DNA from 4 places in the Gottfriedia sp. S16(2024) genome. Region 2 is predicted to be linked to each of the others. Evidence: predicted binding sites of a transcription regulator. Region 2 holds the regulator's gene; each other region holds the start of a gene.
The links. Region 2 encodes Rex, which represses fermentation and respiration genes when NADH is low (regulators of the CRP and FNR family bind a similar motif). Its sites were predicted from a motif close to TTGTGAAATATTTCACAA; they were not measured.

Region 1: a site for Rex is predicted at 3,999-4,016, ahead of nirB (nitrite reductase large subunit NirB). Genes of this name have one in related genera too.
Region 3: a site for Rex is predicted at 3,877-3,894, ahead of AB1282_RS08265 (cytochrome ubiquinol oxidase subunit I). Genes of this name have one in related genera too.
Region 4: a site for Rex is predicted at 4,822-4,839, ahead of qoxA (cytochrome aa3 quinol oxidase subunit II). Genes of this name have one in related genera too.

Annotation. Positions count from the first base shown of each region.
Region 1 covers NZ_JBFLUO010000001.1:3,979,449-3,985,461, forward strand. The annotation lists gene cobA (uroporphyrinogen-III C-methyltransferase) at 1-1,229, opposite strand, end outside; gene nirD (nitrite reductase small subunit NirD) at 1,233-1,550, opposite strand; gene nirB (nitrite reductase large subunit NirB) at 1,576-3,975, opposite strand; gene AB1282_RS18815 (iron chaperone) at 4,197-4,586, opposite strand; gene AB1282_RS18820 (MFS transporter) at 4,605-5,843, opposite strand.
Region 2 covers NZ_JBFLUO010000001.1:992,819-998,831, reverse strand. The annotation lists gene rimI (ribosomal protein S18-alanine N-acetyltransferase) at 1-114, shown strand, start outside; gene tsaD (tRNA (adenosine(37)-N6)-threonylcarbamoyltransferase complex transferase subunit TsaD) at 111-1,133, shown strand; gene AB1282_RS04565 (ABC-F family ATP-binding cassette domain-containing protein) at 1,351-3,276, opposite strand; gene AB1282_RS04560 (redox-sensing transcriptional repressor Rex) at 3,438-4,064, shown strand; gene AB1282_RS04555 (CPBP family intramembrane glutamic endopeptidase) at 4,105-4,776, opposite strand; gene groES (co-chaperone GroES) at 5,052-5,336, shown strand; gene groL (chaperonin GroEL) at 5,396-6,013, shown strand, end outside.
Region 3 covers NZ_JBFLUO010000001.1:1,758,575-1,764,587, reverse strand. The annotation lists gene cydD (thiol reductant ABC exporter subunit CydD) at 1-1,270, opposite strand, end outside; gene cydB (cytochrome d ubiquinol oxidase subunit II) at 1,270-2,283, opposite strand; gene AB1282_RS08265 (cytochrome ubiquinol oxidase subunit I) at 2,280-3,674, opposite strand; gene AB1282_RS08260 (CAP domain-containing protein) at 4,438-5,475, shown strand; gene AB1282_RS08255 (BglG family transcription antiterminator) at 5,693-6,013, opposite strand, start outside.
Region 4 covers NZ_JBFLUO010000001.1:2,777,613-2,783,625, reverse strand. The annotation lists gene katG (catalase/peroxidase HPI) at 1-430, opposite strand, end outside; gene qoxD (cytochrome aa3 quinol oxidase subunit IV) at 862-1,143, opposite strand; gene AB1282_RS12920 (cytochrome c oxidase subunit 3) at 1,140-1,739, opposite strand; gene qoxB (cytochrome aa3 quinol oxidase subunit I) at 1,708-3,672, opposite strand; gene qoxA (cytochrome aa3 quinol oxidase subunit II) at 3,672-4,571, opposite strand; gene AB1282_RS12905 (DUF1904 family protein) at 5,534-5,863, shown strand.

The DNA of each region.
Region 1 (6,013 bases), 3.0 Mb from region 2:
CATTTTGTTTCTTCAAGCATTCTTTGATTTATTACATCAAATCGTGAATCTGCAATATTTTCATGTGTGGCTATAAATTGTGAGCTTGATGGTAATTTCGTATCTTTGTCTACCGACCCTACAAATACTGAGTGGTTCTTATCTCCACTGTCCTTCTCAGCTAAAATTCCATACTTCTCAAGTTCCTTGCTTGTTTTCGGCGATATATACTCGATTTTATTAGGAAGTTTACGAACATCGAATTTTGATTGATACATTTTAGTAAAAAATAATTTCACACTTTCTGGCGAACAAAAGACGATTCTTTCTTTGCTTAGTGCATCCGCTACCTGATCATGTTGAATTGAAAGTTGAACTGATTTAAGCGTAGGAAATGCGTAAACTTCAGCACCGTTTTCTGATAAAAACGATTCTAATCCATTCTTTTCTACTGTTGCTGTTCCCTTAGCTAATAAAATTTTCCGACCGAAATACTTTTTCTTTTCAAACCAAGATATCTTTGAGCGTAATTTAACAACATCTCCAATAATTGTCATTGCAGGATTTGTAATTTCTTCTTTCTCAATAATTGATACGATTGAATCAATTGTTCCCTCAACAACTCTTTGTTTTCCAATTGTTCCCCACTGAATAACAGCTACAGGAGTATCCTTGGATTTACCATTCTTTATTAGGTGCGTACATATTTTAGGAAGATTACTTACCCCCATATAATAAGCAAGTGTGTCCCCTAACTGATCAGAACAATTCGATTCAATAAGATCTTCATTCTCCATACATTTATGGCCTGTTCTTAAGGTAAAACTTGTACTATATTCTCTATGTGTAACTGGGATTCCAGCATATGCTGCTGCAGCAATGCTAGAAGTAATTCCCGGAATAATTTCAAAAGGTATATCATGCTTTGAAGCTTCCTCTGCTTCTTCACCTACTCGTCCAAAAACGGAAGGGTCTCCGCCTTTTAATCGAACGACATATTTCCCATCTAGGGCGAATGTTACTAAAGTTTGATTAATCATTTCTTGACGCATAATATGTCTGTTAGGGAGCTTCCCACAGTAAATGAACTCACAATTTTCATTCGCTTCACGAAGTAGCCTTGGATTAGCAAGTCGATCATATAAAATGACTTCAGCAACTCGAATACATTTCAATCCTTTTTCTGTTATTAATCCTAAATCCCCAGGTCCTGCACCTACAAATGAAATAAATCCTGATTTTTTTTTCATAAGTTACACCGTAATATAAACATAACTGTCGATTACTTCGGTTTTATATGTTTTTACAGTTCCATCATCTGGTTTTTGAACTTCACCAGTTATTAATGAAATTTTCCAGTCACGAAGGGGGCAGTACACATATTCACCTGAAACAATCCCTTCAGCAAGTGGTCCATTTGTCCCTGGACAAATACCTTCGATTGCTCGAACATCTTCATTTGATAAACGGAATAAAGCAATTGATTCCCCTTTTATCACTACTTCTTTTCCAATTTGAATTGGTAAAGAAGCTAAATCTATAATTTTTATCTTCTCTTGTGTAGTGATCATTTTTTTGCTCCTCTCATGTTTGCAATTACTTTCTAATAACCTCATATAGATCTAATTGATTAGTAAGCGCTTGGCCCCATGCTTCTTCGTATGTTGATTTTGCTTGATCAAATTTCTCTACTAGAGCATTTTCTTGTTCTTTGTTTAACAATACTTCTTTAATGATTTCCACTCCGATTCGCTCTACCCAAGGAGCAGTTCGTTCTCCGTAAACTCCTGTTTCGCGATAGTATTGAACATAAGCTTTTGCCATGTGAACGACTTCTTCTTCTGTAGTTACAGTAGTTAACAAATCACATTCTCTAACTTCTGTTCCACCATTACCGCCAAAGTAAAGCTGGAACCCATTTTCCACACAGATTACTCCAAAGTCCTTAGTAAGCACTTCGGCGCAATTTCGAGGACATCCTGTAACACCCATTTTCATCTTATGTGGCGTATCAACCATTTCGATTGCTTTTTCTAATTGGATACCTAATCCTAATGAATCTTGTGTTCCAAATCGGCAAAATCGATTACCGACGCATGATTTAACATTTCTAAGAGACTTAGAGTAAGCATATCCTGAACGCATTCCTAATTCTTCCCAAACTTTAGGTACATCTTCTTTTTTAACACCATATAAACCAACACGGCTCGCACCTGTAACTTTTACTAAAGGTACGTTGAATTTATTTGCTACTTCACCAAGTTTAATTAATTCATCACCTGTCGTTACTCCCCCATACATTCGCGGTACGATTGAGAATGACCCATCTTTTTGAATATTTCCTTCCATTCTTTCATTAACGAAGCGTGATGATTTATCATCAAGATAATCATTTGGATACATCATTCTTAAATAATAATTTAGAGCTGGACGGCATTTTGAACATCCTTCTTCATTTTCAAACCCTAATACAATGCGAACCTCTCTAGGAGTTTGTAATCCTTTTTCTTTGATTTCATTTATAACTTCATCACGAGATAATGTTGTACATCCACACATACCAGGTTTTGCAGCATTAGGATCAAATGTAGCACCTAATGTAGCTGCTAAAATACTTTCAACCATTCCTTTACATTTTCCACATGATGCACCAGCCTTTGTGCAACTTTTCACATCTTCAAACGTAGTAAGTTCTTGTTCTAAAATTGATTGAACAATTGTACCTTTCGTGACCCCATTACATCCACAAACTGTATCATTTGCACTCATTGTAAGAACAAAATCTTCACCAGAGTCCTCACCTGATTTATGGAGAATAGAAGCACTTGTGTATTCTCTTATATTTGTTTCATTTTTCAACATGTTGAATAATCGATTTCCATCCGATGCGTCACCATATAAAACTACTCCAACAACTTTTTCATCTTTCACTATTACTTTTTTGTAAAGTCCAGCAAATTGGTCATTTACTATGATCGCCTGCATATCTTCTTCTTCATGGATAAATCCCCCAGAGAATAAATCACAACCAGATACTTTTAACTGAGTTGATAAAATGCTTCCTTTATATCCGTTTGTTAAATTACCAGTCATATGATCAGCAAGCACAATCCCTTGTTCATACAACGGTGCTACTAACCCATAAGTAGTTCCGTTATGCTCAGCACATTCACCCACTGCATAAATGGATGGTTCAGATGTTTGCATAAAATCGTTTACAACTATTGCACGGTTTGCATCGATTCCTGCTTCTTTTGCTAAAGAAATATTAGGTCTAATTCCAACTGCCATAACGACTAAATCACAATCTAATGAAGTTCCATCCGAAAAACTAATCCCTTCTACACGATTCGTTCCATTTATTGAAATCGTTTGTTTTTCCATTAAGAAGTTCATTCCTTGTGCTTCTAAATCTTTTTTTAGCATTTTCGCAGCAGTTTCATCTAATTGTTGTTCCATTAATGTAGGTAGTAAATGAACAACATAAACTTCCATTCCTCGATCAATTAAGCCTCTTGCTGCTTCTAAGCCTAATAGGCCTCCCCCAATTACTACTGCTTTTTTATATTTTTTTGCATAATCAATCATTAATTCAGTATCTTGAATTGTACGGAAACCGATTACACCTTGCAGATCATTTCCTGGAATAGGGAGTATAAAGGCACTAGATCCAGTAGCTAAAATAAGTTCATCATATAAAAGCGTTTTCCCTTTTTCTGTTTCAACTTTTTTTTCTGTTGTACATATTTTTGACACTTTTTCATTTGTGAGTAATGTAATTTGATTCTCTCTATACCAATTCCAATCATTAATATTGATTTCATCGAAGTTTGTTTTTCCTTGTAATACATTTGATAACATGATTCGGTTATAGTTTGGATAAGGTTCATCACCTATTATCGTAATTTCAAATAAATCTTTATTTCTTTTTAAAATCTCTTCTATACATCGAACTCCTGCCATACCATTACCAATCATCAATAATTTTCTTTTCATCTTTTCTAGCCCCCAAGTATACTTTGTGAAATTGTTCACAAGTTTTACTAAAAAAAATCAACTTCATCATTTATTAATTGTTTTTCCTATCTAAATACAAGTTTAGTATAACGGATAAAGTAATGTTTTAACGAAAATTATATGTCAAAATTTTGAACAAAAGCTTCAGCCTTTTTTCCAAAAAACCTCCAAAGCTAAAAATAGCTTTAGAGGTCCCGAACTTATTTTTTCTTTTTTAATTTCTCTTCTGCTTTTTTAATATCCTCAACTTCTCTATACTTTACAATCTTTTTTATTAGATCAAATGGAAGTGGATCGTTTAACGGAAATTGTACAGATCCTTTAGCACCTTTATAAACTGATAATTCTTGTTTAAATGCTGCAATACCACTTGCTCCAGGGTAAAATCCAATATGATGTTTAAATGCAGCAAAATGTACTAAATTTTTATTAAGCGCAAATGTAGGCATTTGGTAACTAATTCTCTCTACAGCATTTGGCACAACTTCTTTTACAGTTTTTCTTAAGGCTTGTAACTTTTCCTGAACATCTGGCTGAAATTGTAAAATATATTCATCAATCGTTTCAGAGGTTTTTTTAGTATTTTCCATAAAATCTCCTTTAGCAAATTATCCTGCTTTTTCTGTTTTCTCTCCAAAAAGTGAATTAATTCTTCTAAGTGAAGGGAATAAATACATCCAAAGTCCTGCAACTAATATCGTTCCAAGTCCACCCACAAATACAGCTGGTACCGCACCAATTAATCCAGCCATCGTTCCAGATTCAAATTCCCCGAGCTGATTTGAAGTTCCAATAAATAGAGAATTTACAGCATTTACTCTGCCTCTCATATCATCCGGTGTCTGTAGCTGAACTAGCGAAGAACGTATTACTACGCTGACTACATCCGAGGCTCCGATGATAAATAATGCAATTAATGAGATGACTAAGTTTGTTGAGATTGCAAATAGCATAGTTGCCAGCCCAAAAATACCTAACGCTCCAAATAATATTGGACCATATGATCTTTTAAGTGGAAAATAAGCTAAAATTAAAGACATGATTAATGCTCCAACAGCTGGTGCAGTACGCATTAGCCCTAAGCCCCAAGCACCTGTATGTAAAATATCTTGCGCATAAATTGGTAAAAGTGCTGTAGCTCCTCCGAGTAAAACGGCAAATAAATCAAGTGATATCGTTCCTAAAATGATTGGGTGCTTATAGACAAATTCTAACCCCATAAGCATTGTACGTAAAGTTACTGGTTCTGATTTTCGAATAAATTGACTGTCTAATTTTATAAAAAATGTTAGGATTGATGAAAGTAATAAAGCAATTGCTGACGTTGCATATACGTATGCTGGTCCTACCGAAAATAATACCCCACCAAGAGATGGCCCTAGTATTTGTGCTGTTTGACCTGCAGATGTACTCCAAGAAATGGCTTGCTGTAAAATAGACTTTGGCACAACTTGAGGTAATAATGCAGAAGAAGCAGGTCCTTCAAAAGTACGGCATGCACCGAGTATAAAAGCAGCAATTAATATTTCCTCTTTGCCAAGCCAATTAGCAAAATTACCATATAATAGAAGCCCTGCTATTATAGCTTCTACCATTTGGCATATGAGAACAATCTTCCGACGATCAACCCTGTCAGCAACTTGACCAACTACTAAAGTAAGTAAGACCATTGGAATAAATTGCGCCAAACCAACTAGCCCCAGACTAAACGCGTCATGTGTCAAATCATACATTTGCCATCCAATTGCCACCGATAGCATCTGAAATGAAGTCGAAGTAAACATACGAGAGACCCAAAAATTCGTAAATGAGGTCCCTTTAAAGATAGATTTTTTTGATGCAGACAAATTAAAACTCTCCCCTTTTTAACTCTAACAAATAGCAAATTGAATATTTATACTATTAATGAAATTTAAATACATATCATTATACTATTTTTACTCTGAATTTGTGGATTAATTCAACTTTCATTAAATGAATTTTAATACTTGGAGAGATCTGTTCTATTTACACTCCA
Region 2 (6,013 bases):
CATGTAGCAAAAGGACTGTATCAAAAGCTAGGATTCCAAGATGGTGGTATTCGAAAAAGCTATTATACAGATAATTTTGAGGATGCATTAGTTATGTGGGTGAATTTGAAATGATAAATGAAAATTGTTTAATTCTTGCTATAGAGACAAGCTGTGATGAAACTTCAGCAGCAGTTGTTAAAAATGGAAATGAAATTTTAAGTAACGTAGTAGCTACTCAGATAGATATTCATAAACGTTTTGGTGGAGTTGTACCTGAAGTTGCATCACGATTGCATGTTGAGCAGATAACTTTGGTAATCGAAGAAGCTATGAAGCAAGCACAGGTAGAATATGAAGATCTAGCAGCCGTTGCTGTTACAGAAGGTCCAGGGCTTGTAGGAGCGTTACTAATTGGGGTAAATGCGGCAAAAGCAATTGCATTTGCACATGGATTACCGCTTATAGGAGTTCACCACATTGCTGGTCATATTTATGCTAATCAACTAGTACAGCCTCTGCAATATCCGCTATTAGCCTTAGTAGTTTCTGGTGGACATACTGAGCTTGTCTACATGAAGGAAGATGGCATCTTTGAGGTTATAGGTGAAACAAGGGATGATGCAGCAGGGGAAGCTTATGATAAGGTCGCTAGAACACTTAAATTACCTTATCCAGGTGGTCCTCACATTGATCGACTAGCGCAAGAAGGAAATGCAACTATTCCTTTTCCTAGAGCATGGTTAGAAGAGGGTAGCTATGATTTTAGTTTTAGTGGATTAAAGTCAGCAGTTATTAATTATATGCATAATGCTGAACAAAGAGGCGAGGAAGTATCACCAGCTGATGTCGCAGCAAGCTTCCAAGAGAGTGTAATTGAAGTAATTGTTTCAAAAACAATTCAAGCTGCAAAAGAATATAACGTTAAACAAGTTTTATTAGCCGGCGGAGTGGCAGCTAATAAAGGGTTGAGAGCTACATTACAAAACGAGATGAATGCTTTGAGTAATATAGAATTAGTTATACCACCACTATCACTTTGTACTGATAATGCTGCAATGATTGGCGCTGCTGCATTTATCCGTTTAAAACAAGGAAAACTAGGTAATTTGGCATTAAACGGGAATCCAGGCTTGGATTTAGAGAATATGTAAGAAGTACTTATTCACAGTTTTTTTATAAAATGTGGATAAGTACTTTTTATTTGTTAAAAACTTATTAAACTATGTGAACAAAAATGTGAATAACATTGCTGTATATCTGTGGATAATGTGTATAAACCTGTGTAAAAGCTAAATTGTAATTGAATATATGTGGATAAATATGTAGATAAGTAAAAACGGATAGCAAAAAGCATATCCGTTTAATCAATTATTCTTGTAAGTTCTCCCATTCTTCCATTAGGTCTATTAACTTAGCTTCGAAATCATTTTTCTTATTTGTTAATTCCTGTACTAATTGAAAATCACCGTAAACTTCTGGCTTACATAATTCTAGTTCGATCGTCTCTATATCAAGCTCATACTGAGATATATTACTTTCAATTTCCTCTATACGTCGCTGAGTTTGACGAAGTTTTTTCTTTAATTCTTTGTCTTGTTGATAATCAGAAATTGGCTGAGAGGATTGTTTAACTTGTGTTAATGTAGCCTCCTTTTCTGCTTGTTCTTTTTCGAATGCTTCGTTTTTCTTAAATTGGTAATAGTCATAATCACCCAAATAAATTGATAATCCTGCTTTTGCTAGTTCAAAAGTTTTTGTGGATAATCTGTTCATAAAGTAACGATCATGAGAAACGAATAAAATTGTTCCAGGGTAATCTAACAAAGCATTTTCTAATACTTCTTTACTATCTAAATCTAAGTGGTTAGTAGGCTCATCAAGAATTAGAAAATTAGCTTTTTTCATCATAAGTTTAGCCAATGCTAATCTTGCCTTTTCTCCACCACTTAAAGAGGTAACATTTTTAGTTACATCATCTCCAGAAAATAAAAAGTTCCCTAATATTGTCCGAATTTCTTGTTCGGGCTTTAATGGATAATCATCCCAAAGTTCGTCTAATACTCTCTTATTGGAAGTTAGTTTTGCTTGCTCTTGATCATAGTAACCAACCGAAACATTTGCCCCAAAATCAATCGTTCCCTGTAATTTTTCTAAGTCTCCAATAATCGTTTTAAGTAATGTCGATTTACCAACACCATTTGGACCGACTAATGCGACACTATCGCCTCGATTTAGTACGAATTTCATTGTCTGATCAATTGTTGGGATCCGGTCATAGCCAATAAATAAATCTTGTACAGACAACACATCATTACCGCTTTGTTTTTCAATTGAAAATGAAAAATTAGCTGAAGATTCATCTCCAAGTGGCTTGTCTAATCGTACCATTCGATCTAATTGTTTTCTTCGACTTTGGGCTCTTTTTGTAGTTGAAGCACGCGCAATATTACGCTGCACAAAATCTTCAAGTTTATTGATTTCCTCTTGTTGTTTTTCGAACTGTTTTAACTCTTGTTCATATTGAGCTGCCTTTAGATCAAGATACTTACTATAATTACCAACAAAACGTTGATGCTTATGATTAGATATTTCATAAACAATATTAACAACTTGATCAAGGAAATATCGATCGTGGGAAACGATTAATACTGCACCAGGATATGACTGTAAGTAGCGCTCTAACCAACTAAGAGTGTCAATATCCAAATGGTTAGTAGGCTCATCCAGAATTAACAAATCAGGCTTCGTCAATAATAGCTTACCTAATGCCAGTCTTGTCTTTTGTCCGCCGCTTAACGAAGAAATTTTTGTTTCGTAATCTTCATTACTAAAACCTAAACCACTAATAATTGAACGAATATCTGCTTCAAACTGGTAACCACCGTTTTCTTTGAAAGTATATTGAAGATGATCATATTCATTCATAACCTTGTCATAAACGGCTTGGTTAGAATAAACATCCTCTCTTGTCATTTTAACTTCTAATTTTCTCATATTGTCTTGCATCTCTACTAAATGATTGAAAACAGAATAATATTCTTCCCAAATCGTTTGATCGCTTTGTAAACCAGTGTTTTGGGCAAGGTAGCCTACAGTAACATCTTTAGGTTTATTTATTTCACCGCCATCATAGGATATTTCACCTGCTATGATTTTCAGTAATGTAGATTTTCCAGCACCATTACGTCCAACAATGGCAACTCGATCACTCGTTTGAACTTCTAATTTTATATTTGAAAGTATAATGTCACTACCAAAATACTTTGAGACATTATTTACTTGTAAAAGAATCATGGATAACACCTCATTGCAAAATTTTTTATCTATGTAACTGTAGACTGTCAAAATTCTTAAATATAGTGTATATTTTACATTAGAACAAGTACTTTATTACTAAAATAAAGTCAAATTACACACCATAGTAAAAAGAATTACAGTAAGTGGGGGATTAAAAAATGGATTCGGAACAAATTAAAATTCCACAAGCTACTGCTAAACGTCTACCTTTATATTACCGTTTTATAAAGAATTTGTCTTTATCAGGTAAACAAAGAGTTTCTTCAGCAGAGTTAAGTGAAGCAGTAAAGGTAGATTCCGCTACAATCAGAAGAGATTTTTCTTATTTTGGAGCACTCGGTAAAAAAGGTTATGGCTATAACGTAAATTATTTATTAACTTTTTTCTCGAAAGCGCTTAACCAACATGAAGTTATGAAAGTTGCATTAATTGGTGTTGGTAATTTAGGAACTGCATTCTTACACTATAATTTTATAAAAAATAATAATACTAAAATTGAGATGGCATTTGATATTGATCCAAATAAAATTGGTACTGAAATAGGTGGAGTACCCGTTTATAATCTAGATAATCTAGAGGACGTTATGAATGAAGATATTCAAATCGTTATATTAACTGTTCCTGCACCTGTGGCTCAATCAATAGCTGATCGATTAAATGGAAAAAATATTAGAGGAATTTTAAATTTCACACCTGCCCGAATTAGTGTACCAGAACATATTCGCATTCATCATATAGACCTAGCAGTTGAACTGCAAACATTGGCATATTTTTTACAACAATAAATTCATATTAAAATAAAAACCCCCAAAAATTTGGGGGTTTTTAATGTAAATTGATCTGCTGAAAAACGACAAAAGAGTTCATTAACATATGTGTTAAGATTGGAACCATAATTGAGTTTGTTCGTTTATACAGGTAACAAAATACAAAACCGATTAGAAAGTAAGATAAGAAGAAGGGTATGTCTCCGTGCATAAGCGAAAAAATCGCTGAACTAATCCCTGCAGAAATAATAAATGGTAAACGATTATAAAGTCTTTTAAAAATGATTCGACGAAAAATAATCTCTTCTAAAATTGGTGCAACTAGACTTGGGATGATAATAAAAGCTGGATTAAGCTTAGCAATGTTTATGATATTCTGAGTATTTTCTGAGCCTTTATGTAAATCAAATACATAAATTAAAATTAAATTACAAACAATTTGAGTTAGCATTGTTATGAAGTAACCTAAAATAACCCAATTGATTATTGTACGATAATTAGTTTTTAGATTCTTTATTCCTTCATAAATGGGCTTATGTAATAAGATAAGTATAATAATTAACCCAGTTACGAAACTAATACAACCCCATAATGCCACCGCTTCAAGAGAAGCTGTTTTCTGATCCACTCCAACGTATAAGTTACTATTTAATAAATAGGGCACCCCAATAACCGCTGAATACTGAAGAACGACATACGTTAATAAAATCCACAAATCTCTAGTTTTCAATACGATAGCTCCTTTGTGTTGATATTTTTCATAACTCAAAGGTTTATAACAACACGTACATTATTTTACGCGTTTCTTTTGTTTCTTAAAAGAAATTTTCACTTTTTATTTTACTTTTGATTGTAAAGAAAAAAACTTATTAAATTTCGACAAGAAAAGTGCCTGCTTCGGACTTGCAAAATTTTTTGATATTATTTAAACTAATAATTGTGTTAGCACTCAATATACATGAGTGCTAAAAAATAATGATTTGATTATTGAGGAGGTATTTACACATGTTAAAGCCATTAGGTGATCGTGTTGTAATTGAGCTTGTTGAGTCTGAAGAAAAAACTGCTAGTGGTATCGTGTTACCAGGTAGTGCACAAGAAAAGCCACAAGAAGGCAAAGTTGTTGCAGTAGGTACTGGTCGAGTACTTGAAAATGGTGAGCGCGTTGCTTTAGAAGTATCTGTAGGTGACCGCATTATCTTCTCTAAATATTCAGGAACAGAAGTTAAGTACGGTGGTACTGAATACTTAGTACTTCGCGAAAACGATATTCTTGCAATCTTAGGTTAATAAAATAAAAATACTTAAATTAAAAAATATACTTTTTATATTATAAGGAGGTCATTTTCATGGCAAAGGACATTAGATTTGGTGAAGAAGCACGTCGCGCAATGTTACGTGGTGTAGACGCTTTAGCTGATGCTGTAAAAGTAACTTTAGGACCAAAAGGACGTAATGTAGTACTTGAGAAAAAATTCGGTTCTCCATTAATTACAAATGATGGTGTTACAATCGCTAAAGAAATCGAATTAGAAGATGCATTTGAAAATATGGGTGCAAAATTAGTTGCAGAAGTTGCTAGCAAAACAAATGATGTTGCTGGGGACGGTACAACAACTGCGACAGTTTTAGCGCAAGCTATGATTCGTGAAGGTCTTAAAAACGTAACTGCTGGTGCAAACCCAATGGGTATCCGTAAAGGGATCGAAAAAGCAGTTGCTGCAGCAATCGAAGAATTAAAAACAATCTCAAAACCAATTGAAGGTAAAGAGTCAATCGCACAAGTTGCTGCAATTTCTTCAGCGGATCCAGAAGTTGGACAATTAATTGCTGAAGCAATGGAGCGCGTTGGTAACGATGGAGTTATTACTCTTGAAGAATCAAAAGGTTTCACTACTGAGTTAGAAGTAGTAGAAGGTATGCAATTTGACCGTGGATACTCTTCTCCATATATGGTTACAAATTCA
Region 3 (6,013 bases), 770 kb from region 2:
TTAATGATTTTGAGAAAATATAAGGACTTTGTGGAATATAGATTAACTGTTTATGCCAATCTTGTATTTGAAGATGTGATACCTCTTCACCAAAAATTTGAATAGTTCCATTTGCTGGCTCTAAAAATCCACCTATTAAATCAATAAGCGTTGATTTACCAGAACCACTTTCTCCAACAATCCCAATTTTTTGAAACCCTGTTATATTCAAATTTATATTTGATAAAATCGTTTGGCCATCTTTTTCGGGTTTTACTGAAACATCTTTAAAATTAATTTTACTTGCACGATTCCAATCTGAAAGAGGAGAAATTTCTTGATCTTTAAACTCCTGCTCATCTAAAATATCTTGCATTGTTTTTCCAGCTTCTTGACCATTTAATGTAGCATGATAATCAGCTCCAACTTCACGAACTGGTAAGAAATATTCAGGAGCTAAAATTAAAATTGTTAGTGCTGGCCCTAATAAAATTACTCCGTCAATCAATCGAAGTCCTAAAAAGACTGCAACTGTAGCGATTGACAGCATTGTGAATAAATCTAGTGCAAATGATGATAAAAAAGCTACTTTTAATGTGCCCATCGTTGCTTCTCTGTATCTTTCACTTACACTTTCTATCTTTTTAATATGTTTTCTACTTAAACCAAGAAATTTCAATGTTTCTAAACCACGTAATGAATCAGTAAAATGGTTCGATAAAATACGGTAAACCTTCCATTGTTTGTTTGATTTCTTTTTAGCTGCCAAACCGAGTAGAATCATAAAAATAATAATGATTGGAAATGTTACGATTAGTATAAGTGCAGAAACTTTATCAACAAAGAAAATATAGATTACGATTATTGGTGAGACAATTGCTAAGTTAATCATTTTCAATGGAACGATTTCTAGGTAATTTCTTAGTTGTGTAGTTCCTTCCATAATAAGCGTTACGATATTACCGGTTCCTGATTTTCTTGCAAATCTAGGTCCAAGTTTAAAGATTTTCTCCAATACTTTCATTTTCATTTCGGTTGAAGCAATGTCCGCAAAATGCTCTGAACATTTTTGTTTGATCGTCGACATAATATATCGACAGACAAATGCACTGATGAAGAAAATAGTAGCGTATAAAATATCGCTACTATTTTTTCCATTGAACAATCTGACAATAGCTTGTGAAAGCATATATGCCTGAATAATGATTGTCGTTACTTGTATAATTGTTAAAAAAGATAGGATTATTAATAAACGATTAATCCCTTTATATTTAATAAGATCTTTTCCCATTAATAAGTCAAATCCTTCTCATCCACTCTTTTTCTAAAAACATAATAACTCCAAATTTGGTAACCTAATACGAATGGTAATAATGTACATGCAACTATTGTCATTACTTTTAACGAATAAGGACCAGATGAAGCATTATAAACAGTTAAGTCATACGTATTTTTGATTGAACTAATCATGACTCTTGGGAACAGAGAAGTAAACAATGTCCCGACTGTTAGTACAATACCAAGGCCCGACATAGCAAACGACCAACCATCTCGCTTTTTAAGGATGAATATTGTAGCAAGAATATAAGATACTACGATTAATAAAATAAGTGGAATTGTTATATGTGCTTTTACTTTAAACATATCCGTTTCAAAATATGCCATACCAGTAAAGGCGACTAAGAATAAGAACACTGGTATGATTACCATACGTGCTAGAGAACGTGCACGGTTTCTTAATTCTCCAACCGTTTTTAATGTTAAAAACATTAATCCGTGTAAGAGACATAGTAATGTCACAGTTACACCGCCGACTACAGTAAATAAATTAACGTAATCAGTAAACCCTGCAGAAATATTCATATTTTGATCAATCGGCATCCCCTTAAGGATACTTGAGAATAATACACCGAATAGAAATGGTGGTAATAAACTACCGAAGAAAATGACCCAATCCCAAGATTTTGACCATTTTGAACTTTCGACTTTCCCTCTAAATTCAAACGCAACTCCACGTCCGATTAATGCCATTAAAACAAATACAAACGGAATATAATATCCACTAAACATTGTTGCATACCAATTTGGGAATGCTGCAAAAATTGCTCCACCTGCAGTTAATAGCCACACTTCATTTGCATCCCAAAACGGGCCAATTGTATTTATTAATATTCTTCGTTCAGTATCATTTTTGGCTAGTAGCTTTGTAGATATACCTACACCAAAATCGAAGCCTTCTAAAAAGAAGAACCCGATAAATAAAACTGCTACGAGTAAAAACCATAATTCATTTAACGCAATCATACGATTGTCGCCTCCCTTTCAAACGGATCGACCGTAGGAACTTTTTCAGTTTCAGCATGGTGTGTTCCTTTTTTAATTTCTTTCACAAACAAGTAAACTAAAACAACTGCTAAAATTGCATACATTGTTGTAAAAGTTGTGATTGAAAAAATGAGTGATCCTTTTGAAACATTAGGTGATACAGATGCAGCAGTAGTCATTAAACCGAATACAGTCCATGGTTGACGACCTATTTCCGTCATAACCCATCCAGCTGTATTTGCAATAAACGGTAAAGAAATTAGTAAAATTGATGCCTTTAAGAATAGATTTTTTGATTCTAATTTTTTACGATAGCTAAAATATAAACCTAGCATCGCCATTAAAATCATGACCATTCCTGCTCCAGCCATAATTCTAAAGCTCCAGAAAACTGTATTAACTGGTGGAATATAATTTCCAGGACCATATAATTTTTCATATTGTTTTTGTAAAGTATTCATACCAGGTACTTTACCTTCGAACTTCTCATAAGCTAAATAACTTAATAAATATGGTACTTCAACCTCATATTTATTTTCTTTCTTTTTCGAATCAATCAGACCAAAGACCATCCAGCTTGCTGGGTCACCGCTATCTTTCCATAGCCCTTCACTTGCAGCCATTTTCATCGGCTGTGTTTTCATTAAATGTTTCGCTTGAGAATGTCCACTAAATGCAACACCAATTCCTGCAATTAGAGCGAACACCATTGCAAGATTAAACGCCTTTTTAAAAAGTTCTGTTTCTTGTTTTTTTAAGATTTTATACGCACTTACACCCGCAACAAATAACGCTCCAGTTGCTAATGCTCCAGCAATCGTGTGAGGAAACTCAACTTTAAGTTGTGGATTTGTTATGATTGCTAAGAAGTCGGTCATTTCTGCACGACCATTTTTAATTGCAAAGCCTACTGGCTCCTGCATGAAAGAATTGGCTGCTAAAATCCAAAACGCAGACATTAAAGTTCCGAAAGCAACTAGCCAAATACACATTAAATGAATTTTTTTATTAAGTCGTTCCCAACCAAATATCCAAATTCCTAAAAATGTAGACTCCATAAAAAATGCTAAAAGTGCTTCAATTGCAAGTGGCGCACCAAATACATCCCCTACAAAACGGGAATATTCAGACCAGTTCATACCAAATTGAAACTCTTGAATAATACCTGTCACAACACCAACTGCAAAATTAATTAAAAATAAGTGCCCAAAGAATTTTGTTAACTTTTTATATTCCTCTTTATTTCGAAAAACATACAATGTTTCCATTATTGCTACCATAAATACTAAACCGATTGAAAGTGGAACAAATAAAAAATGGAAAATTGTTGTGGAACCAAATTGTATTCTTGCAAGCTCTAATACACTCACAGTACATCCCCCTTAGGATAAAAATCATTTCAAAAAAATTTTCATTATGCCCGAGCAAAACTTTGAACATTTTTTCACAAATAATTCATTAAGTAAATTTTAGAGAACCACTCAATGGTACTCTTGTTACTTATAGTTTACTTTTTCAAAGGGGTTTTGACTTAATCTTATTTGTCTAAATCGTGTCTATAAATTGTCTATTTTGTGACATAATTCACATTCACTGTTTAAATTACTTTTTTTTGATAAAATAGTCGCCACATTTTTATTCCTTATTACTTAGCTGATTAAATGAAAAAACATTATTGAAGCAATCCTATATTGGCTTTGCTTTGTTCCGGTTAAACTAAATAGTTATTCAAATTAAAAGGTATTTACAATCTGATTATTTTATTTAACGGTATTTAAGATTTCCAACAACGTGAAAAAGAGCCTTCTTTCAAGGAAGGCTCTTTTTTGTATTAGATCAGAATACTAATGTTTTGAAAATGGAGTGTATCATGTCTGCAAACTTAATTACCAATTTTAATTATGAAGGTTAGCTTATTAAAGTAAAGAATCAAGTTATTTTTTCGTAATGCTTCCAAATTTATTTATTCATTTTATCGAAAAGTTAGTAAAAACAATTACCAAGCCACATCGTTTTATTTAAGAAATTACTCAATTCAATAATGAAACGATTGTTTATATAGATAATTGTTAGACTTAAATTGTTCTTCTCGACAGGAGCACAACACAATAATCTTAATTGGGGGATTTACAAATGAAAAAAACAATTACATTGACAGTTTTAATTGGATCTCTAATTTTTAATACACATACACATGCTGATACAAAACAATCTATTCAACAAAATCATTTATATAATAATACTTTATATCAATATTTTATCTTACCTAAACTATCAATAGAGAATATATTTTCTAATAAATTACCTTCAAATAATTCCATACAACTTAGTGAATTTTTTAAATCTAATATAGTAAGTAACCTTGGCCAAACTATTAAAAGTTTTAAAGAGGCGAGTAACAACAATAATCACCAACAAAATACAACAATAGAAATACCAAATATACCATTTAAACTTTCACAACTAATTACACCTAATATTCCACTAATACCTGTTCAACCAATAACGCCTAACGTTCCATCAAATCCTGTTCAGCCAATAAAACCAAACGTTCCATCAAAGCCTGCTAAGCCTGTAATACCAAATGTTCCATCAAAGCCTGCTAAGCCTGTAATACCAAATGTTCCATCAAAGCCTGCTAAGCCTGTAATACCAAATGTTCCATCAAAGCCTGCTCAACCAGTAATACCAAATGTTCCATCAAAGCCTACTCAACCAGTAATACCAAATACTCCATCAAAACCAATAGATCCGGCACCTGAAAATCCATCTAAAATCGAAGTGCCTGCTTCTTTATCTGCATATGAATCAAAAGTTATAGAATTAACTAATATAGAGAGAACAAAAGCTGGTATAAAACCTTTTAAAGCTAATAATGAATTATCTAAAGTTTCTCGTATTAAGTCAAAAGACATGACTGATAAAAATTATTTTGATCATAACAGTCCAACTTACGGTTCACCATTTGATATGATGAAAAAGTTTGGAATTTCTTATAATCATGCAGCTGAAAATATTGCAAAAGGACAAAAAACTCCAGAAGAGGTAGTAAAAGCATGGATGAATAGTGCAGGACATCGTGCAAATATTTTGAACGCTAAATTAGATCAAATTGGTGTAGGTTATGACTCACGTTCTAATGCATGGACACAAATGTTTATTTCTCAATAAATTTAATTATATAAACAAAAGCATCATCGTTCTTGATGTTGCTTTTGTTCGTATATTCAAGTTAAAGAATACTAGCTATAGAAAGTTTTTTTATATATAAATTGATTACCTCATTGTTTTACTTTTAATTGAATAGGTTATCTATTCCAAACAACTACCTGATAAAATATTAAAAACTCTTGGTCTTATAATGACTAAGAGTTTTTTTCATTAAGAATTAATCTGGTAATATTTCGTGTAAATGTAGTCTTTTAGTAAAGTATTGATCAATAAACTTTCTAATTCCAGTTAATTCAGCTTCGGTTGGAAACGTAGATATTTTTAAAACTGGTAAATGTTCCTTCAAAAATTGACCTTTTAATGTTGATATCACTAAATCTAAATGATTGTGTCTCTTAATTACATCTATATCTGATAAATCATAAATTTTTATATCAAGGTGTTTTCCAAAGTGATAATCAAGAAGTTCGTAAATATAATCCAATTCAATATAGGTTCGACAAATCAATACAGTATTGATCTTCATACTATTTTTTTT
Region 4 (6,013 bases), 1.8 Mb from region 2:
GCCAAAGCAGGCGACGGGCTTTATCTAGATTTCCATTATCAGGCCAACTATTTAGTGGAGCAAAACGCTGTGTACCAGTTCCTCCTCCACCACGGCCATCACCTGTACGATATGTACCTGCTGAGTGCCAAGCCATACGTATAAAGAATGGACCATAATGTCCATAATCAGCAGGCCACCAATCTTGACTGTTTGTCATAAGAGTGTGAAGATCCTGCTTAAGTGCTTGATAGTCTAACTTGTTAAATGCTTCTGCATAATTAAATTCTTCATCCATAGGGTTAGATTTTCTGTCATTCTGGTGTAGAATGTTCAAATTTAACTGGTTTGGCCACCAGTCTTTATTTACTGTACCACCAGTTTTAGGAGTAGTAGTGCTACCGTGATTAAACGGGCACTTTGCAATGTTAGAATTGTCATTCGTTTCCATACTTGTATTCCTCCTTATTAGTAAATAAATACCCAAATAATTATGTATCTTGTATTACTTTTTAAACAAGATATGATTAATTATTATGCAATCATTATATTAAACTATTACATATAATAATAGAAATAACTATCACAAATAAGATATAATTCTTAACATTGTGAACAATTGATGACATTAACTTTTAAGGGGAATACTTTGTCCAACTTTTGTATCCTTAGCTGAAATAGAACTTTCTTTCAAAAGCATAGCCTCGAATATTTTTTTATACTTACTTCTACATTTAATACCTCGCGACCTGCTATTTTATTGATATACCACTTTTTTATTTTTATTAATAAAACGTTATTGCATTAAGATGTGTAAGTTAAGCAAAAATCTATATTAAAATGCAAAAAAAAGCTCTTCGAATATCGAAGAGCTTTTTTATATTACATACCCCAAACTAATGTCCAAAGAGTACCGAAGACAATTGCTACAGCAATAAATACTGCGTAGCCTAAATTGATATATAATACACGTTTGTTTTCATTTTCATTCATATGCATGAAAACAATTAACTGAAGACCGCCTTGTAATAATGCAGTTACAATTAAAATAATAAATGATACATTAAATGGTAAATTTAAATAGTAAACACTTAAAGCTATGATTGTTAGAACAAGTGATTGGATGAAGCCAACCACTTGATGCTTAGGGAATAATGCGCTCATCCAATCAGTCCTTTCACGTAAACAAAACTGAAGATAAAGATCCATACTACGTCTAAGAAGTGCCAGTATAATGAATAAATAAATGTTTTGTTTGCTGTAGTTTCTGTAATTCCCTCACGAGAAACTTGAATTAAGATTGCAATACCCCATAACATACCGAATGATACGTGGGCACCGTGAGTACCTAATAAAACGAATAATGCTGATAGTGCTCCACTACTTTGGATTGTTGCACCTTCATGAACATAAGTAAAGAACTCTGTAATCTCTACTCCAAGGAAGACTGCACCTAAAGCTAGTGTTAAAACAAGGAAGCTTATAAAAGCTTTTTTGTGATTTAATTTTATTGCGTTCACGACTAAACCAATCGTAAAACTACTTGTTAATAGGGCAAATGTTTCTATCATTACACCTTTCATCTCAAATAATTCTTTTTGAGTAGGTGCTGAACCAGTGTTATTCGCTAAAGTGAAGTAAACTGCGAACAATGTTCCGAATAAAGCAATCTCCGCTCCTAAAAATATCCAGAAGCCTAGAATCTTATTAGAACTTTCTTCACCTAGACTATACAGAGGCCTGCTGCTCATAATGATCACCTCGTAATTTTTTCTCTGTTTCAATAATTTCTTCTTTATGAATATGGTAGCCATGATCGCGTTGGAAAGAACGTGCAATTAAGCATAGTGCGACAGGAACTGCAAATACAATCATTGGTACCCACCATTCAAATATTAAGAAGAAACCAAATGCCATAAATGCTGCACCTAAAATGAAAGGTATACCACTATTACTTGGCATATGAATATCTGTAATCTCGCCTTCAAGTAAAGATTTACCTTCTTTTTTAGCTTTCCAGAATGGATCTAAAGAATCAACTTTTGGAATAACTGCGAAATTATAAGGAGCAATTGGACTACTTGTTGCCCACTCTAATGTTCTTGCATTCCATGGATCACCAGTTGTTTCTCTTGGTGCGTAACGTACACTGTAATAAATATTGTAAACAAGTAAACAGAATCCGACTGCTAACCCGACAGCTCCAATTGTAGCAATCAAGTTTAAAGGTCCGAAACCTGACTCTGCACTATAAGTATAAGTACGGCGAGTCATACCTTTTAATCCTAATAAGAATAATGGGAAGAATGTTACGTTAAAGCTAACGATAATTGTCCAGAACGTAATCTTACCAATTTTTTCATCTAATTTGAAACCAAATACTTTAGGGAACCAATAGTAGAATCCTGCGATTACCGCAAAAACAGTACCTGGAATTAATACATAATGGAAGTGAGCAACTAAGAACATCGTATTATGATATTGGTAGTCAGCACTTGCCATAGCTAGCATTACTCCTGTAACCCCACCGATTGTAAAGATCGGAATAAATGCTAGTGAGTACAACATTGGAACGGTAAATTCGATCTTACCTTTTCTTAATGTAAACAACCAGTTAAATATTTTAACACCGGTTGGTATACTAATTGCCATTGTTGTAATACTAAAGAAGCCATTTACAACAGAGCCTTGACCCATTGTATAGAAATGGTGAACCCATACAAGGAAACTTAGAGCAGAAATGGCGATCATACTGACAACCATGCTCTTATATCCGTATAAATTCTTTCTTGAGAATGTAGCTATAATTTCACTATATATACCGAATGCTGGAAGAATAACGATGTAAACTTCAGGATGTCCCCAAATCCAGAATAAGTTCGCCCAAAGCATATCATTACCATGTGCCATCGTAAAGAATTGAGTACCAAACTCACGATCAAACATCATTAATGCTAAAGCTACAGTTAATACTGGGAATGCGAATACGATAATAACGTTTGTAATTAAGATACTCCATGTAAACATTGGTAATTTCATTAATTTCAAACCTGGTGCACGCATTTTTAAAATTGTAACGATAAAGTTAATACCAGTCATCAATGTACCTAGACCAGCAATTTGAAGCGAAATTGCGTAATAGTTATTCCCAACTCCTGGGCTGAATTGCTTACTAGCTAGAGGGAAGTAGGCTGTCCAACCAGCATCTGGTGATCCACCGATAACAAAGCTTAAATTTAAAAGCATTGCACCTGCAAAGAATAACCAGAAACTTACTGCATTTAAGTAAGGGAATGCTACGTCACGAGCTCCGATTTGTAAAGGAATAACGATGTTCATTAATCCAATAATGAAAGGCATCGCCATGAACAGAATCATAATTAAGCCGTGTGTTGTAAAAATTTCATTATAATGCTGTGCATCTAATATTTTTAAATCTGGTCCTGCTAACTGTGCACGCATTAATAATGCATCTACTCCACCACGGAATAGCATTAATAATGCACACAGAATATACATTACACCGATACGTTTATGGTCAACAGTTGTTAACCATTCTTTCCATAAATAACCCCATTTTTTAAATTTGGTTAAACCAATTACAATAGCAAGAGTTACAACAACGATACTCACCATTGCGCCATAGATCATTGGTTCACCTGTTACAAAAAAGTGATCCCATTTAAAACCCATTATTTCATCCCCTCCATATTATCCATGTCATGGTGATCAGATGAATCCTTCATAGAACCATGTTGATGTCCTGCATTTTTACCTTCTGGAGCTGGTCTAAATCCTAAATGAGTTGAACTATATGTCTTTCTACCTAAATGTTCAATTTTTAGTAATTTATTAAACTCTGTTTCTGTTAAAGCAGGAGCTGTTCCTTTAACGTCTTTCACCCAGCCGTTAAAATCCTTATTATTCATTGCTAGTACTTCAAATTCCATTCCAGCAAAGCCTTTACCATTGAAGTTACTGTTCTTACCAATGTAAGAACCTTCATTTGAAGCAACAAAATTTAATTTAGTTACCATGTCACTCATCGCGTATTTTTGTCCACCTAATTGTGGAATCCAAAAACTTGTAATCGGACCGAATGAATAAAGTCTGAATTCTACATTTCTATTCGTTGGAATATTTACATAGTTAACAGTTTCAATTCCTTGTTCAGGATAAGAGAAATGCCATTTCCAGTTTGAAGAACTTGCGTAAATAACAAGCGGTTTATCATTTTCATGACCTTTTGGTACAGTTTCAACTGCATTAGTTGTTTTAACAGTTACTACAGATAAAACTGCAACAATAATTATTGGGATGACAGTCCAAATAATTTCTAGCGTTTTACTTCCCTCTTCGTGAGGAGGTTCGTAATCTTTTGGAAGTTTACTAGCACGATATTTATATAGAATAACAATATAAAGAATGTAAACTACTAGTAAAACTCCTAACATCATCAACATTGAGAAGATAATCGTATCCGCTTGCGTTTTAGCAACTGGACCCTTTGGATTAAGAACTGCAATCTTATCACAAGCACCCATTACTAATGCAACCAGCATGATCATCATGCCCATTAGAAATTTTTTCATTTCGCTCTTCCTTCCTATAACGTAAGTAAAAAGTTCAAAATAGTTTTTTTGAATTATTTCTTAGATAAGTATTTTTATAAATTGTCACTAAAATGACAAACAATGTCCACAGTTATAGTAAGATACTTTAATTAAAAAAACAAACAATTAATTTCCTTTTTGGAAGGAAAAAAACAGTGTTCACATTTTAGACATATTTGAAAATATGATTTTTTCTTAAAAACCTATATATACCAACGGCTGTACTCGTTTGCTCATTTATTCACAACGTTCACATTTTAGACAAATATTAGATTTTGATTAACTTTTCTTTCACATTTTTGAAACATACATATTAGTAAATTAGTATAATATTTTTTTTAGAATTTCACAAAATAATCTGTATTTTCACACAAAAAAATAACGCAGAATGATCTGCGTCAAAATACAGGGTTATTAATTTGGTGAAGAGAAAAACTACTGTCCTAGCACGTTCTTCTCTTCTTTAGGGTTTTGGGGGGTTCTAGGGTTGCATTCCACATTTTACTTTTTAATGTGCATACAAACGAAGAACTAAGAAAAACAATGGTTTATTTCTTAAACTTCTTTTATTAATTTTAGATTACCATAGTTGAAAATGATTATCAATACCAATTATTGGTTTTTTTATTAGAAACAGAAATATTCTATATACCAAATGATTAATATAATATGTTCATAAAGCACTTTGCAATCAAAGTTGGATTTTTCAATACTAAGTTTTTTCCTGCTTGCAAATTTTGAATTGTCACTTCTTTCCTTTGAACCCTCTACTGATTTCTTTTTTTGTACAATCTATATAGGAAGTTTTAATATTGTTTAACTCCTTATTTTTAAAGATAAGCGAATTCTATGTAAACATAGAAAACCTACTTGGAAAAATTAAACTCATTTAATTTTCAACGTAATTTAAGTTATAATTGTAGAAAAAAGGTGGGACATTTATGCCTCAATTATTAATCAAAGGGATTTCGACTGATGATATTTGCAAAATTAGCAAGCCATTGATCGATGAACTCGCAGTGGTTTGTGAATGTGGAACTGATAATTTTACGGTTGATTGTATTCATTCAACTTCAATTTTTAATGGCGAAATTGTAGAAAGTTTTCCATTTATTGAAGTGAAGTGGTTTGAACGTGGAGTTGAAACTAGAGATCGTTTCGCAGCTACAATTGAGAAACATATTAACACATTAAATATTCCTGAATTTGAAATTGCTTTTATTACATATCAAGAGGATTGTTATTATATAAATGGGAATAGATTTTCATAATGATATTTCGAAATAATTTAGGTCAGCAAATCGGCTGACCTTTTTTTTCGGTAAAAATCGATATTTCCGGGGCATGTGTACCTATAGGACGATGTCATTTCGGGACATTTCAACTATGTGGACAAATATACAAACTTAAAAAAATGGTCA